Regions from separate parts of the Geodermatophilus sp. SYSU D00867 genome, predicted to be linked through region 3. Evidence: riboswitches for the same ligand, from Rfam matches in the RefSeq annotation. Region 3 holds a riboswitch; each other region holds the start of a gene.

Region 1 (2,874 bases), on a different contig from region 3:
GCAGCGGCGTCCAGGGCGTCCGGAGCGCGATGACGAGGACGAGCGCCGCGCCGAGCACGAGCGCGACCAGCAGCGCGGCCCGGCGGGAGCCGGTGCGGTCTGGCCGGGTGGCCTCGGGGCCGGGGCGGGTGCTCGTCCCGCCCGCCCTGCCCACCCGGCCGATCCTAGGCGCGCGCCGGTGCCGCACCGTGCGCTCCCCCGGCGGACGCCGAGGGCCGGCGACCCGTCCGGGTCACCGGCCCTCGGCCTCGCGACGTGCTGGAACGGCCTCCCTGCAGGGGCCCGCCGGGAGCTCGCGAGCGGTGGGGGCGGGGAGGTCCTCCGTCAGGCGATGCGGCGCATGGCGGTGATGCCGCCCATCGAGTCGACCGACACGACCTTCACCGGCTGCCCCGACGTGGAGGCGTGCACCATCTGGCCGTTGCCGATGTACATCGAGACGTGGCTGACCGGGCTGTAGTAGAAGATCAGGTCACCCGGCTGCAGGTCCGCCCGCGAGACGGCGGTGCCCATGCGCGACTGCATGCTGCTGGAGTGCGGGAGGCTGATGCCGGCCGCGGCGTAGGCGTACTGGGTCAGGCCCGAGCAGTCGAAGGCGTTCGGCCCGCCGGCGCCCCACACGTAGGGGTCGCCCACCTGGGCCAGCGCCGTCTGCACCGCGGTCTGCGCGGCACCGCTGCCGCCGCTGCCCGCCGACGGCGCCGGGGCCGGGGCCGGAGCGGGGGCCGCGGCCCGCGTGCCCGCGGTGGCCGGCGCGCTCTCCCCACCCGCGCCGCCGCCGGCGCTGGGCCCGGCCTGCGCGCCGGCGGCCAGGCCGGCCTCCTGCGCGGCGAGCGCCGCCTGCCGCTGCGCCTCGGTGAGCGCGGCGAACTGCGCCTGGTAGTCCGCGATGTCGCCCTGGAGCTGCGCCTCCTGGGCGCTCAGGCCGTCGAGGGTGCGCTGCGCCTCGGTCTCGGCGGCCTCGGCGTCGGCCTGCGCCTGCCGGGCGGCGGCGGCCGCCTCGTTCACCTGGTCGAGGACCGAGGTGGTGTGGTCGGCGATCTGGCCGAGGGTGGCCAGCGAGGCGACGAAGTCCTCGGCCGAGTCGCTGGTCATCAGCAGGTCGAGCCCGGCGAAGCCGTCGCCGTTGCCGGCGGTGTAGGCGCTGCGGGCCACCTCGCGGATCCGGCCGTCGAGGTCCTGCAGCCGGTCCTGCGCCTCGGCGGCGGCCCGGTCGGCCTCGTCGGCGGCGGCCTGCTGCTGGGCGAGGACCTCGCGGGCCTCGTTGACCTGCTCGGTGACGACCTCGAGCCGGTGACCGGCCTCGGCGGCGAGCTGGGCGGCCTGCTCCGGGGTGCCGGCCCGCTCGGGGTCGGCGGCCGCGGTGCCGGACAGCAGGGTGAGGGTCAGCGCGGCGGTGGTGCCGACCAAGGTGACCCGGCCGAGGCGGCGGGCCCGCGACGGGCGGTGCAGGCCGGCGATCCGGGTGGTGGGTGTGGACTTCTCGCGTGCATGCCCCAGGGCAGGGCGGGGGGTCGCCACGGGCGGCGGCTCTCCGTTTCTTCCTCAGCAACCGCCTACCGAGTTAGCTGACGGGTTCGGGCTGGGAAGACGTGCCCTATCTCCGCGCCCCGGTCGGGACCGGCGCGCGCGAGAACTCACCCCAGTGCTGCGGTGGGTCCCCGGCTCACCTCGCGCACCTCCGGGAGGGCGTCCGGTGACTCGGCGGTGTCGGCCGAGGTCACCCTGCGTCGGGTGACGACCACCCGGCCGGACGGCGCCACAGTACGGACGTGATGCAGTTGTGACAAACGGGGGGTGCGGGAACTGTGAGGACACACACGGTCAGCAGCCGCGCCACTCCGGTGCGTACCCGATCGGGTGTCCGCGCCGGTCAGCCCGTGCGCCGGCGCCCGTCCCGCGACGGCCGGTGCCGCAGGGGCGGCACCAGGCCGCCCTCGGCCAGCGCCCGCACGGCCCGCCGCTCGACGTCGTCGAGCTCCACGACCACGCCCGGGCGCGGCAGTGCGCCGTCCGCCGTCCGGGCCGCCGGGACGGAGGGCACCGGCAGCAGCACGGGGCCGGTGTCCCGCTCCGCGGGCGGGGCGCCCAGCAGGGCGGTGACGACGCAGTCGGCGCAGCCGGCGCCGCGCGCGGTGCACGAGTCGCAGTCGATGAGCATGGCCGTGTCCCTCCGGTGCCCCGGCCGCGCCGCCCGGTGCCGGGCCGCGGTCGGGACGGGTCTCCCTGTCGGTCGACCAGCACGCTAGGGACGGCCACCGACAGTCCCGGCTCAGCCGCCCGCGTACTCCCAGTGCCAGGGCTCCTCGCGGCCGTTGCCCGGGTCGGCCCAGGTCGGGTGCAGCCACCCGAACCGGCCGGCGTTGGCGACCATCCACGCGTACTGCGGCGTGCCGAAGCCGTCGATGCCGCCGCACAGGTCGACCGCCAGCCCCCAGCCGTGGTTGCTGGTGCCCGGGACCGCGGCCAGCGCCGGCTTCTCCCCGTACAGGCGGACCTGGCCGGCGTAGGTGCGGTAGGAGTCGGTGATGCAGATCGGCTGCCCGAACGCCGACGCGAACGCCGCGCTCATCGCCCGCCAGGCCGCCGCGGCGTCGCAGCGCAGCGAGTGGCCGCCCACCCCGATCGGGCACAGCGCGCTCGGCGGGATGAGGCCGTTGGGGTAGCCGCCCCAGGCCCGGGCGCCGTCGAAGCTCGGCGGGTAGACGGTGTTGCCGCACTCGACCCGCAGGGCTCCGCCGACCGGACCGGGGGCGGGCACCTCCGGCCGCGGGCCGAGGCTCGGCCGCCCGACGTGGACCACCTGGTCGGCCGGCAGCCGGCGGACGACGACGGCGCCGGCCCGCGCGTCGGCGGCGAGCACGGTCTGCGCGT
Region 2 (2,874 bases), on a different contig from region 3:
GGTCCACCCGGTCGTCCAGGGCCGGGAAGAACGGCGTGCCGCCGCCCACCAGGACCGGGTGGGTGACGAGCGCGTACTCGTCGATCAGCCCGGCCCGCATGGCCGCCGCGGCGAGGGTGGCGCCGCCGACGTCCATGGGACCGCCGTCCCCGGCCTTGAGCCGGGTGATCTCGGTGACGGCGTCGCCGGTGACCAGGCGGGCGTTCCCGTCGACCGCGCTGGCCGTCGAGGAGAACACCACCTTCGGCATGTCCCGCCAGCGGCGGGCGTACTCGATCTGCGCCGGTGTGGCGCCGGGCTGCTGGTCGGCGGTCGGCCAGTGGGAGCTCATCGTCTCCCACAGTCTGCGCCCGTACAGCGCCAGGCCCGTGGCCCCCACCCGGTCGGACCACCACTGGAACAGCTCGTCGCTCGGCACGCTCCAGCCGAGGTCGTCGCCGGGCGCGGCGACGTAGCCGTCCAGGCTCAGGTTCATGGCGAAGGTCAGTCTCCGCATCGCGTGGCCTCCCGTGGGTCGGTGTTCGGCGTACGGACCGACACGGCGCGGAGAACTGACCGGTCGGACCACACCGAGGGCCGGTCGACCACCGCGCCGAGCGGATGCCGCGTACGAGGAGGGACGACGACCGGCACAGCGCCCCGTGGGACGGGTCGCCGCCTCGTCGTCCGGCCGCTCGACGTCCACGCCGCCGGGTCGCAGGGGCCGCGTGACGCGAGCCGGATCATCCCGGAGCCGATCGTGGTCAGCACCCGCAGCCGGGAAGAGGGCGAGCCGACCTCGGCCGACGATCGCCGTGACCGACCGACGTCAGCCACCTCTGGCCCGGCTCCGGCGACCGGCCGAGGGCCGCCGCCGACCCCGTTCCCGGCCGAGCGGCGGACCCCGCGCGGACCGGCGCCGCGCCCTGACCGCAGACCCGCAGGTCACGGCGGGCGACGGACGAGTCGGCCTGTACGCCGGGTTCTGTCCTCGGGCGCCTCGCGGCCTCCCGATGGGCGGTCATCCATCTAGGCCCGCCGTTGCCGGCGGGCTCGAGCGGTCCACCCGCAGGCTCGGGCGGGCAGCCCTCGAACGCCTGCGCAGGACGGTGTCCGGTCGCCCGGCCACCGCCCCTTCTCGACCTTGCTCCGGGTGGGGTTTACCGAGCCGCACCGGTCACCCGGTGCGCTGGTGGTCTCTTACACCACCGTTTCACCCTCACCAGCAGCGGACTGCTGGCGGTCTGTTCTCTGTGGCACTGTCCCGCGGGTCACCCCGGGTCGCCGTTAGCGACCACCCTGCCCTGTGGAGCCCGGACGTTCCTCGGCGACGGGGTCTCCCCCGCCGACGCGACCGCCCGGCCGACTCGTCCGTCGTGCCGACCAGTCTACGGACCCCCTCAGCGGAACTGCTCAGTCCGCGCTGCGGGCTCCCGCGGACGCTCCTACGGTGGCTCCGTCCGGCCGGTCGTCACGTCCTCCACCGGGGGAACCGAGCCGGGTGCCGCCGAGTCGCGGCCACCGCGGTGGCCGTGAGCCGGGGACCCACCGCACCACCGGGGTGAGTCCCACCTCCCGGACCCGGGAGGGGGTAGGGCGCAGTTCCCCGCCCGAACCCGTCAGCTGACCCGGTAGGCGGCCACGGGAGAACGGAGAACCACCACGGGGTGCGCCGACGGCGCCTGCCCCGGCGTGCCCCGCACTCTGCGACGAGCGCCGCGACCCGCCCACCTCCGCCGGTCGCCGCGCCTCCACGGACCGGAAACGACCGGCCTCGCGTCGGCCTGCCCTCCAGCAGCCGCCCGCCGCCCGGCCGCGTCCCGGCCCGTCCCGCAGGTCCCCCCACGCGACGGGTGACCGCCGAGCCACGGACGGCGCCACGCGGAACCGACGTCAGGAGCTCTCCTCGTCATGCCCTCGAACAGCAAGCGCACGATCCGCCGGACCCTCACGGCCGGCGCCCTCGCCGTCGCCTTCGGCCTCAGCGGCCAGTCGGTGGCCCAGGCCGACTGGGACGGCCCCCGCCGGGACGGGTCGAACGGCTGGTCCCAGGACCGGGGAGGAGCCGCGGCGCCCGCGCCCGCGGCCCCCGCCGCCCCCGCGGCCGCACCGGCAGCCGCCCCCGCCGCCCCCGCGGCGGTGTCCACGAACCTCACCGGCGCGCCGACCGCCTCCTCGACCTCCTACAGCGCCTGGGCGGCGCACGTCCGCCCCGTCGTCGCCGAGGTCGTGCAGCAGTGCGGGGTGTCCACCGTGCTCACCCGCCCCGGGCACTCCCCCACCCAGCAGCTCGCCGCGGACTTCATGGTCTACGCCGACTCCGCCAAGGGGAACGCCGTGGCCCAGTACGTCATCGACAACGCCGCGCGCATGGGCGTCGACTACGTCATCTGGAAGCAGCGGATCTTCGTGATCGGGAGCTCCGGCTGGCGGGCGATGGAGGACCGCGGGTCCCCCACCGCCAACCACATGGACCACGTCCACGTGAGCTTCAACCCCTGACCGGCCCGGACGCGGCCCCGGGCGCACCCCGGGGCCGCGTCCGGCCTCAGCCGGCGTACAGCGCGAAGCCGGCCACCCGCCGGCCGTCGACGACCGGGGTCGCCGTGTCGACCTGTCGCCGGGCCTGCTCCTCGACCGGGTCGGCCGACAGCGCCTGCAGGTAGCGGCGGTGCTCGGCCAGCGAGGCCACCGCCCGGTCGACGACGTCGGTCACGTCGACGGTGTGCGTGACCCCCACCGGCGTGGAGACGGCGGTCCAGCGCACCCCGCGCCAGGGCTCCGGGTCGGCGAGCTCGGCGAAGATCCACTCGTTGGCCGCGTCGCCGACGGCGTCGACCACCGCCCGGCCCAGCACCCGGTGGTCGGCGCTGTTCCAGTAGCCGAGCGGGGCGC
Region 3 (2,874 bases):
AGTTCGCCGCCTTCCAGGCCGCGCTCGAGGGCTGAGCCGGCCCGCTCCCGGCCGGCCGCCGTCCTGCCCCGGGAACGACGAGGGCCCCGGCCGCGGCGCGCGGTCGGGGCCCTCGTCGGGTGAGGCGGAGGTCAGCCCACGTAGTTCACGTGCACGTGGTCCATGTGGTTGGCGGTCGCGCCGCCGCGGTCCTCCATCGCCTTCCAGGCGCCGTCGGGCGAGGTCAGGATGCGCTGCTGCCAGATGACGTACTCGACGCCGAGCTCGTCCCAGTGGTCGACGTGGTACTGGGCGATCGCGTCGCCGAGGGCGGCGTCGGACATGACCATGTAGTCCAGCGCCTTGCCGGAGGGGTGACCGTCCGGGTCGACCGCGCTGGCCCGCGTGCCGCCGAGGGTGATGTCCGCGGCGCCCGGGACGTTGCTGACGACGGCGTTCGCCGCCGCCTGCACGGCCTCGTGGATCGCGCCGGCGGTGTTCGTGATCTCGGCGACGACCGAGGCCTGCGCGACCTGCGGGGCGGCCTCGGCGATCGGCGGGGTGGCGGCGGGCGCCGCCTCGCCGGCGGCGGCGACCGGGGCCGGGGCGGCCTCGGCGGCGGGAGCCGCAGCGGCCTCGGCCGGGGCGGCGGTCGAGCCGCTGAGCGCCAGCACCTGACCGGGGTAGATCCGGTTCGGGTTGCCGCCGATGACGTCGACGTTGCGCTCGTAGAGCTCCCGCCAGCTCTGGCCGTGGGCGGCGGCGATCTTCGCCACCGTGTCCCGCCAGCGGACGGTGTACTCCTCGGTGCTGACCTCGGCCTGCTCGGCCGGGGCGGCCTGCTCGGCGGCCGGCTGCTCGGCCGGAGCGGCCGGGGCCTCGGCGGCCGGGGCGGCCTGCTCGGCGGGAGCGGCCGGCGCCTCGGCGGCGGCCGCGGTGGTGCCGTCGGTCAGGTACTTGCCGCAGGTCGGCCAGGCGCCGACGCCCTGGCCGGCCAGGACGGCCTCGGCGATCTGGACCTGCTCGGCCGGGGTGGCGAGGTCGGCGCGCGGGGCGAGGTCGGTGCCCCCGAAGGCGGCCCAGGTGGACTGGCTGAACTGCAGCCCGCCGTAGTAGCCGTTGCCGGTGTTGATGCTCCAGTTGCCACTGGACTCGCACTGGGCGACGCCGGTCCAGTCGTGGGTGGTGGAGGCGGAGGCCGGCGAGCTCAGGACGCCCAGACCGACGGCGGCGGCGCCGGCGGCGACAGGGGCCTTGGCGATGACCTTCTTGGTGCGGACGTAGCGGGGTGCGCGGTGCTTGGGCATGGTGATGATCTCCCGATCACCGCCGGCGAGGTGAGCTGTCGGGTTCGGGCGATCGGTGCCCGGCCGCGGTCCGCGGCTTCACCCCGAGGCGCGCTCCGACAGGCCCCCGTAGGCCGTCGCGCGCCGGAAGAGTGGGTCCCCCACCCCTGCCCTGGGAGTTGACGTGGGCGACCGGTGGGCAGGGTTTGGCGGACCGGCGCCGCGCTCTGTGTTCGCTGAGCGCAGCCAAAACGTTACGTGTCGTCATGTCGACTGTCGTCGTGACGGCGGTCACACGGCGGTTCGGCCGGGGCGTGTGGGGTACGGCGTGACGTCGGCGTGACCACCGCGCGGGTAACGGAACCCGCTGCTCGCCGCGCACGATCGGGCCCTGCCGGGGTCGCGCCGTCCCCGCCGCGTCCGCGCCGGGTCCCGTGACGAAGGCCACCGGGAACGCGTGCCGGACCGGCCCGTCACGAGGGCCTGGGACGAGCTCCCGGGCCGTGCCCGGGCCCTCTCCGGCGCTCCTCGGACCGGTCAGGCCAGCGCGCGGCCCGCGGCCTCCCGCAGGGCGACGGCGAGGTCGGCCTCCGCGCGCTGGTCGGTGCGGGCGACGACCACCCGCGGCCCGCCGCGCGCCAGCGCGGCGGCGAGCTCCTCCGGCGTGGTCACCGCCACCGCCTCCCACCCCAGGGACGCCGCGACGGCGACCAGGTCCCGCCCGTGCGGCGTGCCGAACACCCGCCGGTAGTCGTGGGCGTACGCCGGCCGCCCGGGCTCCAGCTGGGCGAAGATCCCGCCCCCGTCGTTGTCGGGCACCACCACGGTGAGGTCCGGGCGCGGCTCGCCCTCGCCGGTGAGCAGCCCCTGCAGGTCGTGCAGGAACGTCAGGTCGCCCATGAGCGCCACCGCCGGCCCGCCGTGGACCAGCGCGGCGCCGACGGCGGTGGACACCGTGCCGTCGATGCCGGCGACGCCGCGGTTGGCGAGCACGGCGACGTCGCCGCGCGGGACGGCGAGCCGGTCGACGTCGCGCACCGGCGTGGAGGAGCCGAGCACCAGCAGCGCCCCCGGCGGCAGCGCGGCGACGACGTCGCGGGCCAGCCGGGCGGCGGTCAGCCCGGGCGCGGCGTCCAGGGCGGCGTCGACGGCGGCGCCCACCCGGTCCGCGGCCGCGCGCCAGGCGGCGGACCAGCCGGGGTCGCAGGGCGGCCCGGCCGGCGGGGCGGCGCGGGTGACCAGCGCGGCGGAGCGGCCGGCGTCGGGCCAGCGCGGCCCGGCGACCACGGTCTCCACGCGCACCCGCGGGTCGGCCAGCAGCGCGGACACCGGCCGGGACAGCGTCGGCCGGCCGACGACGACCACCCGGTCGGGCCGGTGCGCGTCCAGCCAGCCGGGCACGCCGAGCAGCAGCGCCCCGCCGCGCACCGCGCCGTCGGTCCACGCCCCGCCACTCGGCTCGGCGACCACCGGCCAGCCGGCCGCGGCGGCGCCGGCCGCCCACGCCCGGCCGGCGGCGTCGGGCCCGTCCCCGGCGACGACGAGCGTGCGCGGGCCGTCGGCGATCGGTGCGGCCGCGGCGGGCGCGGACGCGCCGGCGGTCCACGGC
Region 4 (2,874 bases), on a different contig from region 3:
GCTGACCGGCCACGCCGCCTTCACCGGCACCAACCCGGTCACCGTCGCGCTCAAGCAGGTCCGCGAGCAGCCCGAGCCGCTGCCCGACGACCTGCCGCCCGACGTCAAGGAGCTCATCGGTGCCGCGCTGACCAAGGACCCCGGCGCCCGCCTGCCCGACGGCGCCGCCTTCCTGGCCGCGGTCGAGGAGGCCCTGGACCCCCGGGCCGCCCCCGTGCCGCCCACCCGCCCGGTGGCGGCCGCCGCCCCCGTCCCCGGGCCGGTCCCGGAGCCCGCGCCGGTCCCCGGGCCGGAGCCGCGCCGGCGCCGGCGGGCGCTGGTCCTGCTGCCGCTGCTGCTGGTCGCGCTCGTCGTCGGCGGCGTGCTGTTCACCACGACCCGCGCCGGTGACGTGCCGGTGGCCGACGCCGCCGAGACGCAGCAGGCCGGGATCGTGCTGCGGGCCGCGGACTTCCTCGGCCGCCCGGTGGCCGAGGTCACCGACGACCTGACCGCCCTCGGTCTCACCGTCGGCCAGCGCGGCGAGCAGACCCCGGACGCGGCTCCCGGCACCGTCGTCGGCCTGGACCCGGTGGACGTGGAGCTGGCCGCCGGCGACCGGGTGCAGGTGGTCGCCGCCGTCGCACCCGACACCGCGGTGCCCGAGCCCGAGGCGCCCGCCGCCGGGCCCGGCCCGTCCGGTGGGTCCGCGCCGGAGGCCCCCGCGGCGACGCCGGAGGCGCCCGCCGCGGACAGCAGCACCCCCGGGACCCCGACGCCGGAGGCCCCGGGCCCGGAGGCCACCACCCCCGAGGTCACGACCCCCGAGGTCACGACCCCCGAGGTCACGACCCCCGAGGCGCCCGCTCCCGAGGCGACCACGGCGGAGAGCCCCGGGTCCGCGGGCACGGCGCCAGAGAGCACGCCCGAGGCCCCGGAGAGCACCCCGTCCGGCAGCACGACGCCGGAACCGCCGGCGCCGGCGACCGGGACGCCCGGGGACACCGCCCCGCCGGCGACGGGGGAGTCCCCGGCCCCGGACGCGGGGACGACGTCGACCGGTGGGGCGCCGGCGACCTCCCCGGCCCCGGACGCCGGCGCCGGCGGGACCGTCCCGCCGGAACCGGCCTGGGACGGCTCCCCGGCGGGACCGTCCCGGTGAACCCGGGGCTAGGGTCCGACGCCATGTCGACGAGGTCGCGGGTCGAGCCGACGGGGAGCGTCCGGGAGCTGGGTCTGCCCGCGCGGGCGGTGGGCGCGCTGACCCGCGCCGGGATCACCACCGTCGAGCAGCTGTCCGCGCTGACCCGCCGCGAGCTGGCCGCCGTCCCCGGGCTGGGACCGGCGATGGTGGCCGCCGTCCGCGCGGTCGTCCCCGAGCCCGTGGCGGTGGGGCTATGGCCGCTGCCCGACGAGGACGACGCGCCGCCGTCCCCGGCGATCCCGTCGTTCGACTCGTTGCGCGCCCCGCGCCGCCGGACCGCGTTCGACGTCCTCGTGCCCGAGGAGGACCCGGGGGAGCCCGCCGGTCCGTCGGTGGTGGCGCCGTCGGACGGGGCCTCCGGCGGGACGCCGGAGGAGGACGAGGAGCCGACCCCCGCCGGGCCGCCCCCCTCCGCCGCGCCGGCCGCCCCGGCGCCGCGGCCGGCCGAGTGGGCCGACCTCGCCGCCCTCGGCGCGCGCGGCGTCCGGGCCGCCGCGGTCCTGCCCTGGCGGGTGACCGGGTGGTGGCTGCGCCTGCCGCTGCGCGTCGTCGGGCGGCTGCGCACCCGCCCCTGACCGGCGTGTGGTCCCCGCCACGGAACGCGGCCGCGGTTTGTCACGGACGGGTAACGGCCGTTACCGTGGCCGAGGCCGTCCGGCCCCGTCCCCGCCAGGGGACCCGGGCGGTCGCCGCCGAGTCGCCCCCTGGGCGAGCCGGGGACCCACCGCAGTACTGGGGTGAATCCCGCACCGGACCCGTGCGTCCGGGCGGGTAGGGCTGCTTCCCGCCCGAACCCGTCAGCTAACTCGGCAGGCGGCTGACGGGAGACCTGCACCCATGCCCTCGAGCACCACCCCCGGCCGCCCCGGCGCGTCCGCAGACCGTTCCGACCGCCGCCGCCCGCCGGCCGCGCACCGCCGTCCGGGCCTGTACCTGGGCGTCGCCGCCGCCGGCGCGGTCCTGGTCAACGTCCTGGTCGGCCCGCAGCCGGCCGCCACCGCCGAGGCCGGGACGGCGAGCGGGTCGGTCGCCGTCGCCGAGGCGCTGGGGCTGTCGGCGCAGTCCGGCCCGGTGACCGCCACCGCCCCGCCGGACCTGGCGCCGCTCGAGGACCTCGCCGCCACCCGCAGCTCGCGGGAGGCCGCCGAGACCGCGGCCCAGCAGTCGCAGGCCGCCGCCGACCAGGCCACCGTCGACCGGCAGCGGGCCGAGGCCGAGGCCGCCGCCCGCGCCGCCGCGGAGGCCGCCGCAGCCGCCGCGGCCGCCGAGGCCGCCGCCGCGGCGGAGGCCGCCGCAGCCGCCGAGGCCGCCGAGGCCGCCGAGGCCGAGGAGGAGGCCGGCCCGGCGGAGACCGCGGGCACCACCGTCGTCTCGGCCGTCGCCCGCATCACCAACAGCACCGGTCCGGTCGAGCCGCAGGTGCAGGCCGCCGCGGACGCCGTCGTCAGCAACGTGCCGGGGGCGGACGCGATCACCCTGGGCGGCACCCGCGCCAGCGCGGCCGACCCGGGCGGCCACCCCTCCGGCAGGGCGCTGGACTACATGGTCATGACCGACGCCGCCCTCGGCGACGCGATCGTCGCCTACCACCGCGCGCACTGGGACGAGCTCGGCGTCGACTACCTGATCTGGGAGCAGCGGATGCTGTCCTCGCCGAACGGGTCGTGGCAGACGATGGAGGACCGCGGCGG

Evidence for each region. Region 3 has a riboswitch for cyclic di-AMP ahead of ACI8AK_RS00395 (transglycosylase family protein). Riboswitches for the same ligand answer to the same signal wherever they lie in the genome.
Region 1: it holds a riboswitch for cyclic di-AMP, as region 3 does, so the genes downstream of both, ACI8AK_RS20615 (C40 family peptidase) here and ACI8AK_RS00395 (transglycosylase family protein) in region 3, are expected to answer to the same signal.
Region 2: it holds a riboswitch for cyclic di-AMP, as region 3 does, so the genes downstream of both, ACI8AK_RS19975 (hypothetical protein) here and ACI8AK_RS00395 (transglycosylase family protein) in region 3, are expected to answer to the same signal.
Region 4: it holds a riboswitch for cyclic di-AMP, as region 3 does, so the genes downstream of both, ACI8AK_RS13835 (hypothetical protein) here and ACI8AK_RS00395 (transglycosylase family protein) in region 3, are expected to answer to the same signal.

What each region holds. Positions count from the first base shown of each region.
Region 1 is NZ_JBJGZC010000027.1:31,109-33,982, forward strand. It holds gene ACI8AK_RS20610 (M48 family metalloprotease) at 1-154, opposite strand, end outside; gene ACI8AK_RS20615 (C40 family peptidase) at 325-1,521, opposite strand; cyclic di-AMP (ydaO/yuaA leader) riboswitch at 1,538-1,717, opposite strand; gene ACI8AK_RS20620 (hypothetical protein) at 1,874-2,161, opposite strand; gene ACI8AK_RS20625 (D-alanyl-D-alanine carboxypeptidase family protein) at 2,273-2,874, opposite strand, start outside.
Region 2 is NZ_JBJGZC010000025.1:22,600-25,473, forward strand. It holds gene ACI8AK_RS19965 (dihydrofolate reductase family protein) at 1-496, opposite strand, end outside; RNA gene rnpB (RNase P RNA component class A) at 938-1,349, opposite strand; cyclic di-AMP (ydaO/yuaA leader) riboswitch at 1,475-1,632, shown strand; gene ACI8AK_RS19975 (hypothetical protein) at 1,891-2,481, shown strand; gene ACI8AK_RS19980 (PIG-L deacetylase family protein) at 2,528-2,874, opposite strand, start outside.
Region 3 is NZ_JBJGZC010000001.1:68,768-71,641, reverse strand. It holds gene ACI8AK_RS00400 (isochorismate synthase) at 1-35, shown strand, start outside; gene ACI8AK_RS00395 (transglycosylase family protein) at 132-1,286, opposite strand; cyclic di-AMP (ydaO/yuaA leader) riboswitch at 1,291-1,460, opposite strand; gene menD (2-succinyl-5-enolpyruvyl-6-hydroxy-3-cyclohexene-1-carboxylic-acid synthase) at 1,803-2,874, opposite strand, start outside.
Region 4 is NZ_JBJGZC010000013.1:47,651-50,524, reverse strand. It holds gene ACI8AK_RS13845 (protein kinase domain-containing protein) at 1-1,141, shown strand, start outside; gene ACI8AK_RS13840 (DNA-directed RNA polymerase subunit alpha C-terminal domain-containing protein) at 1,165-1,758, shown strand; cyclic di-AMP (ydaO/yuaA leader) riboswitch at 1,864-2,014, shown strand; gene ACI8AK_RS13835 (hypothetical protein) at 2,021-2,874, shown strand, end outside.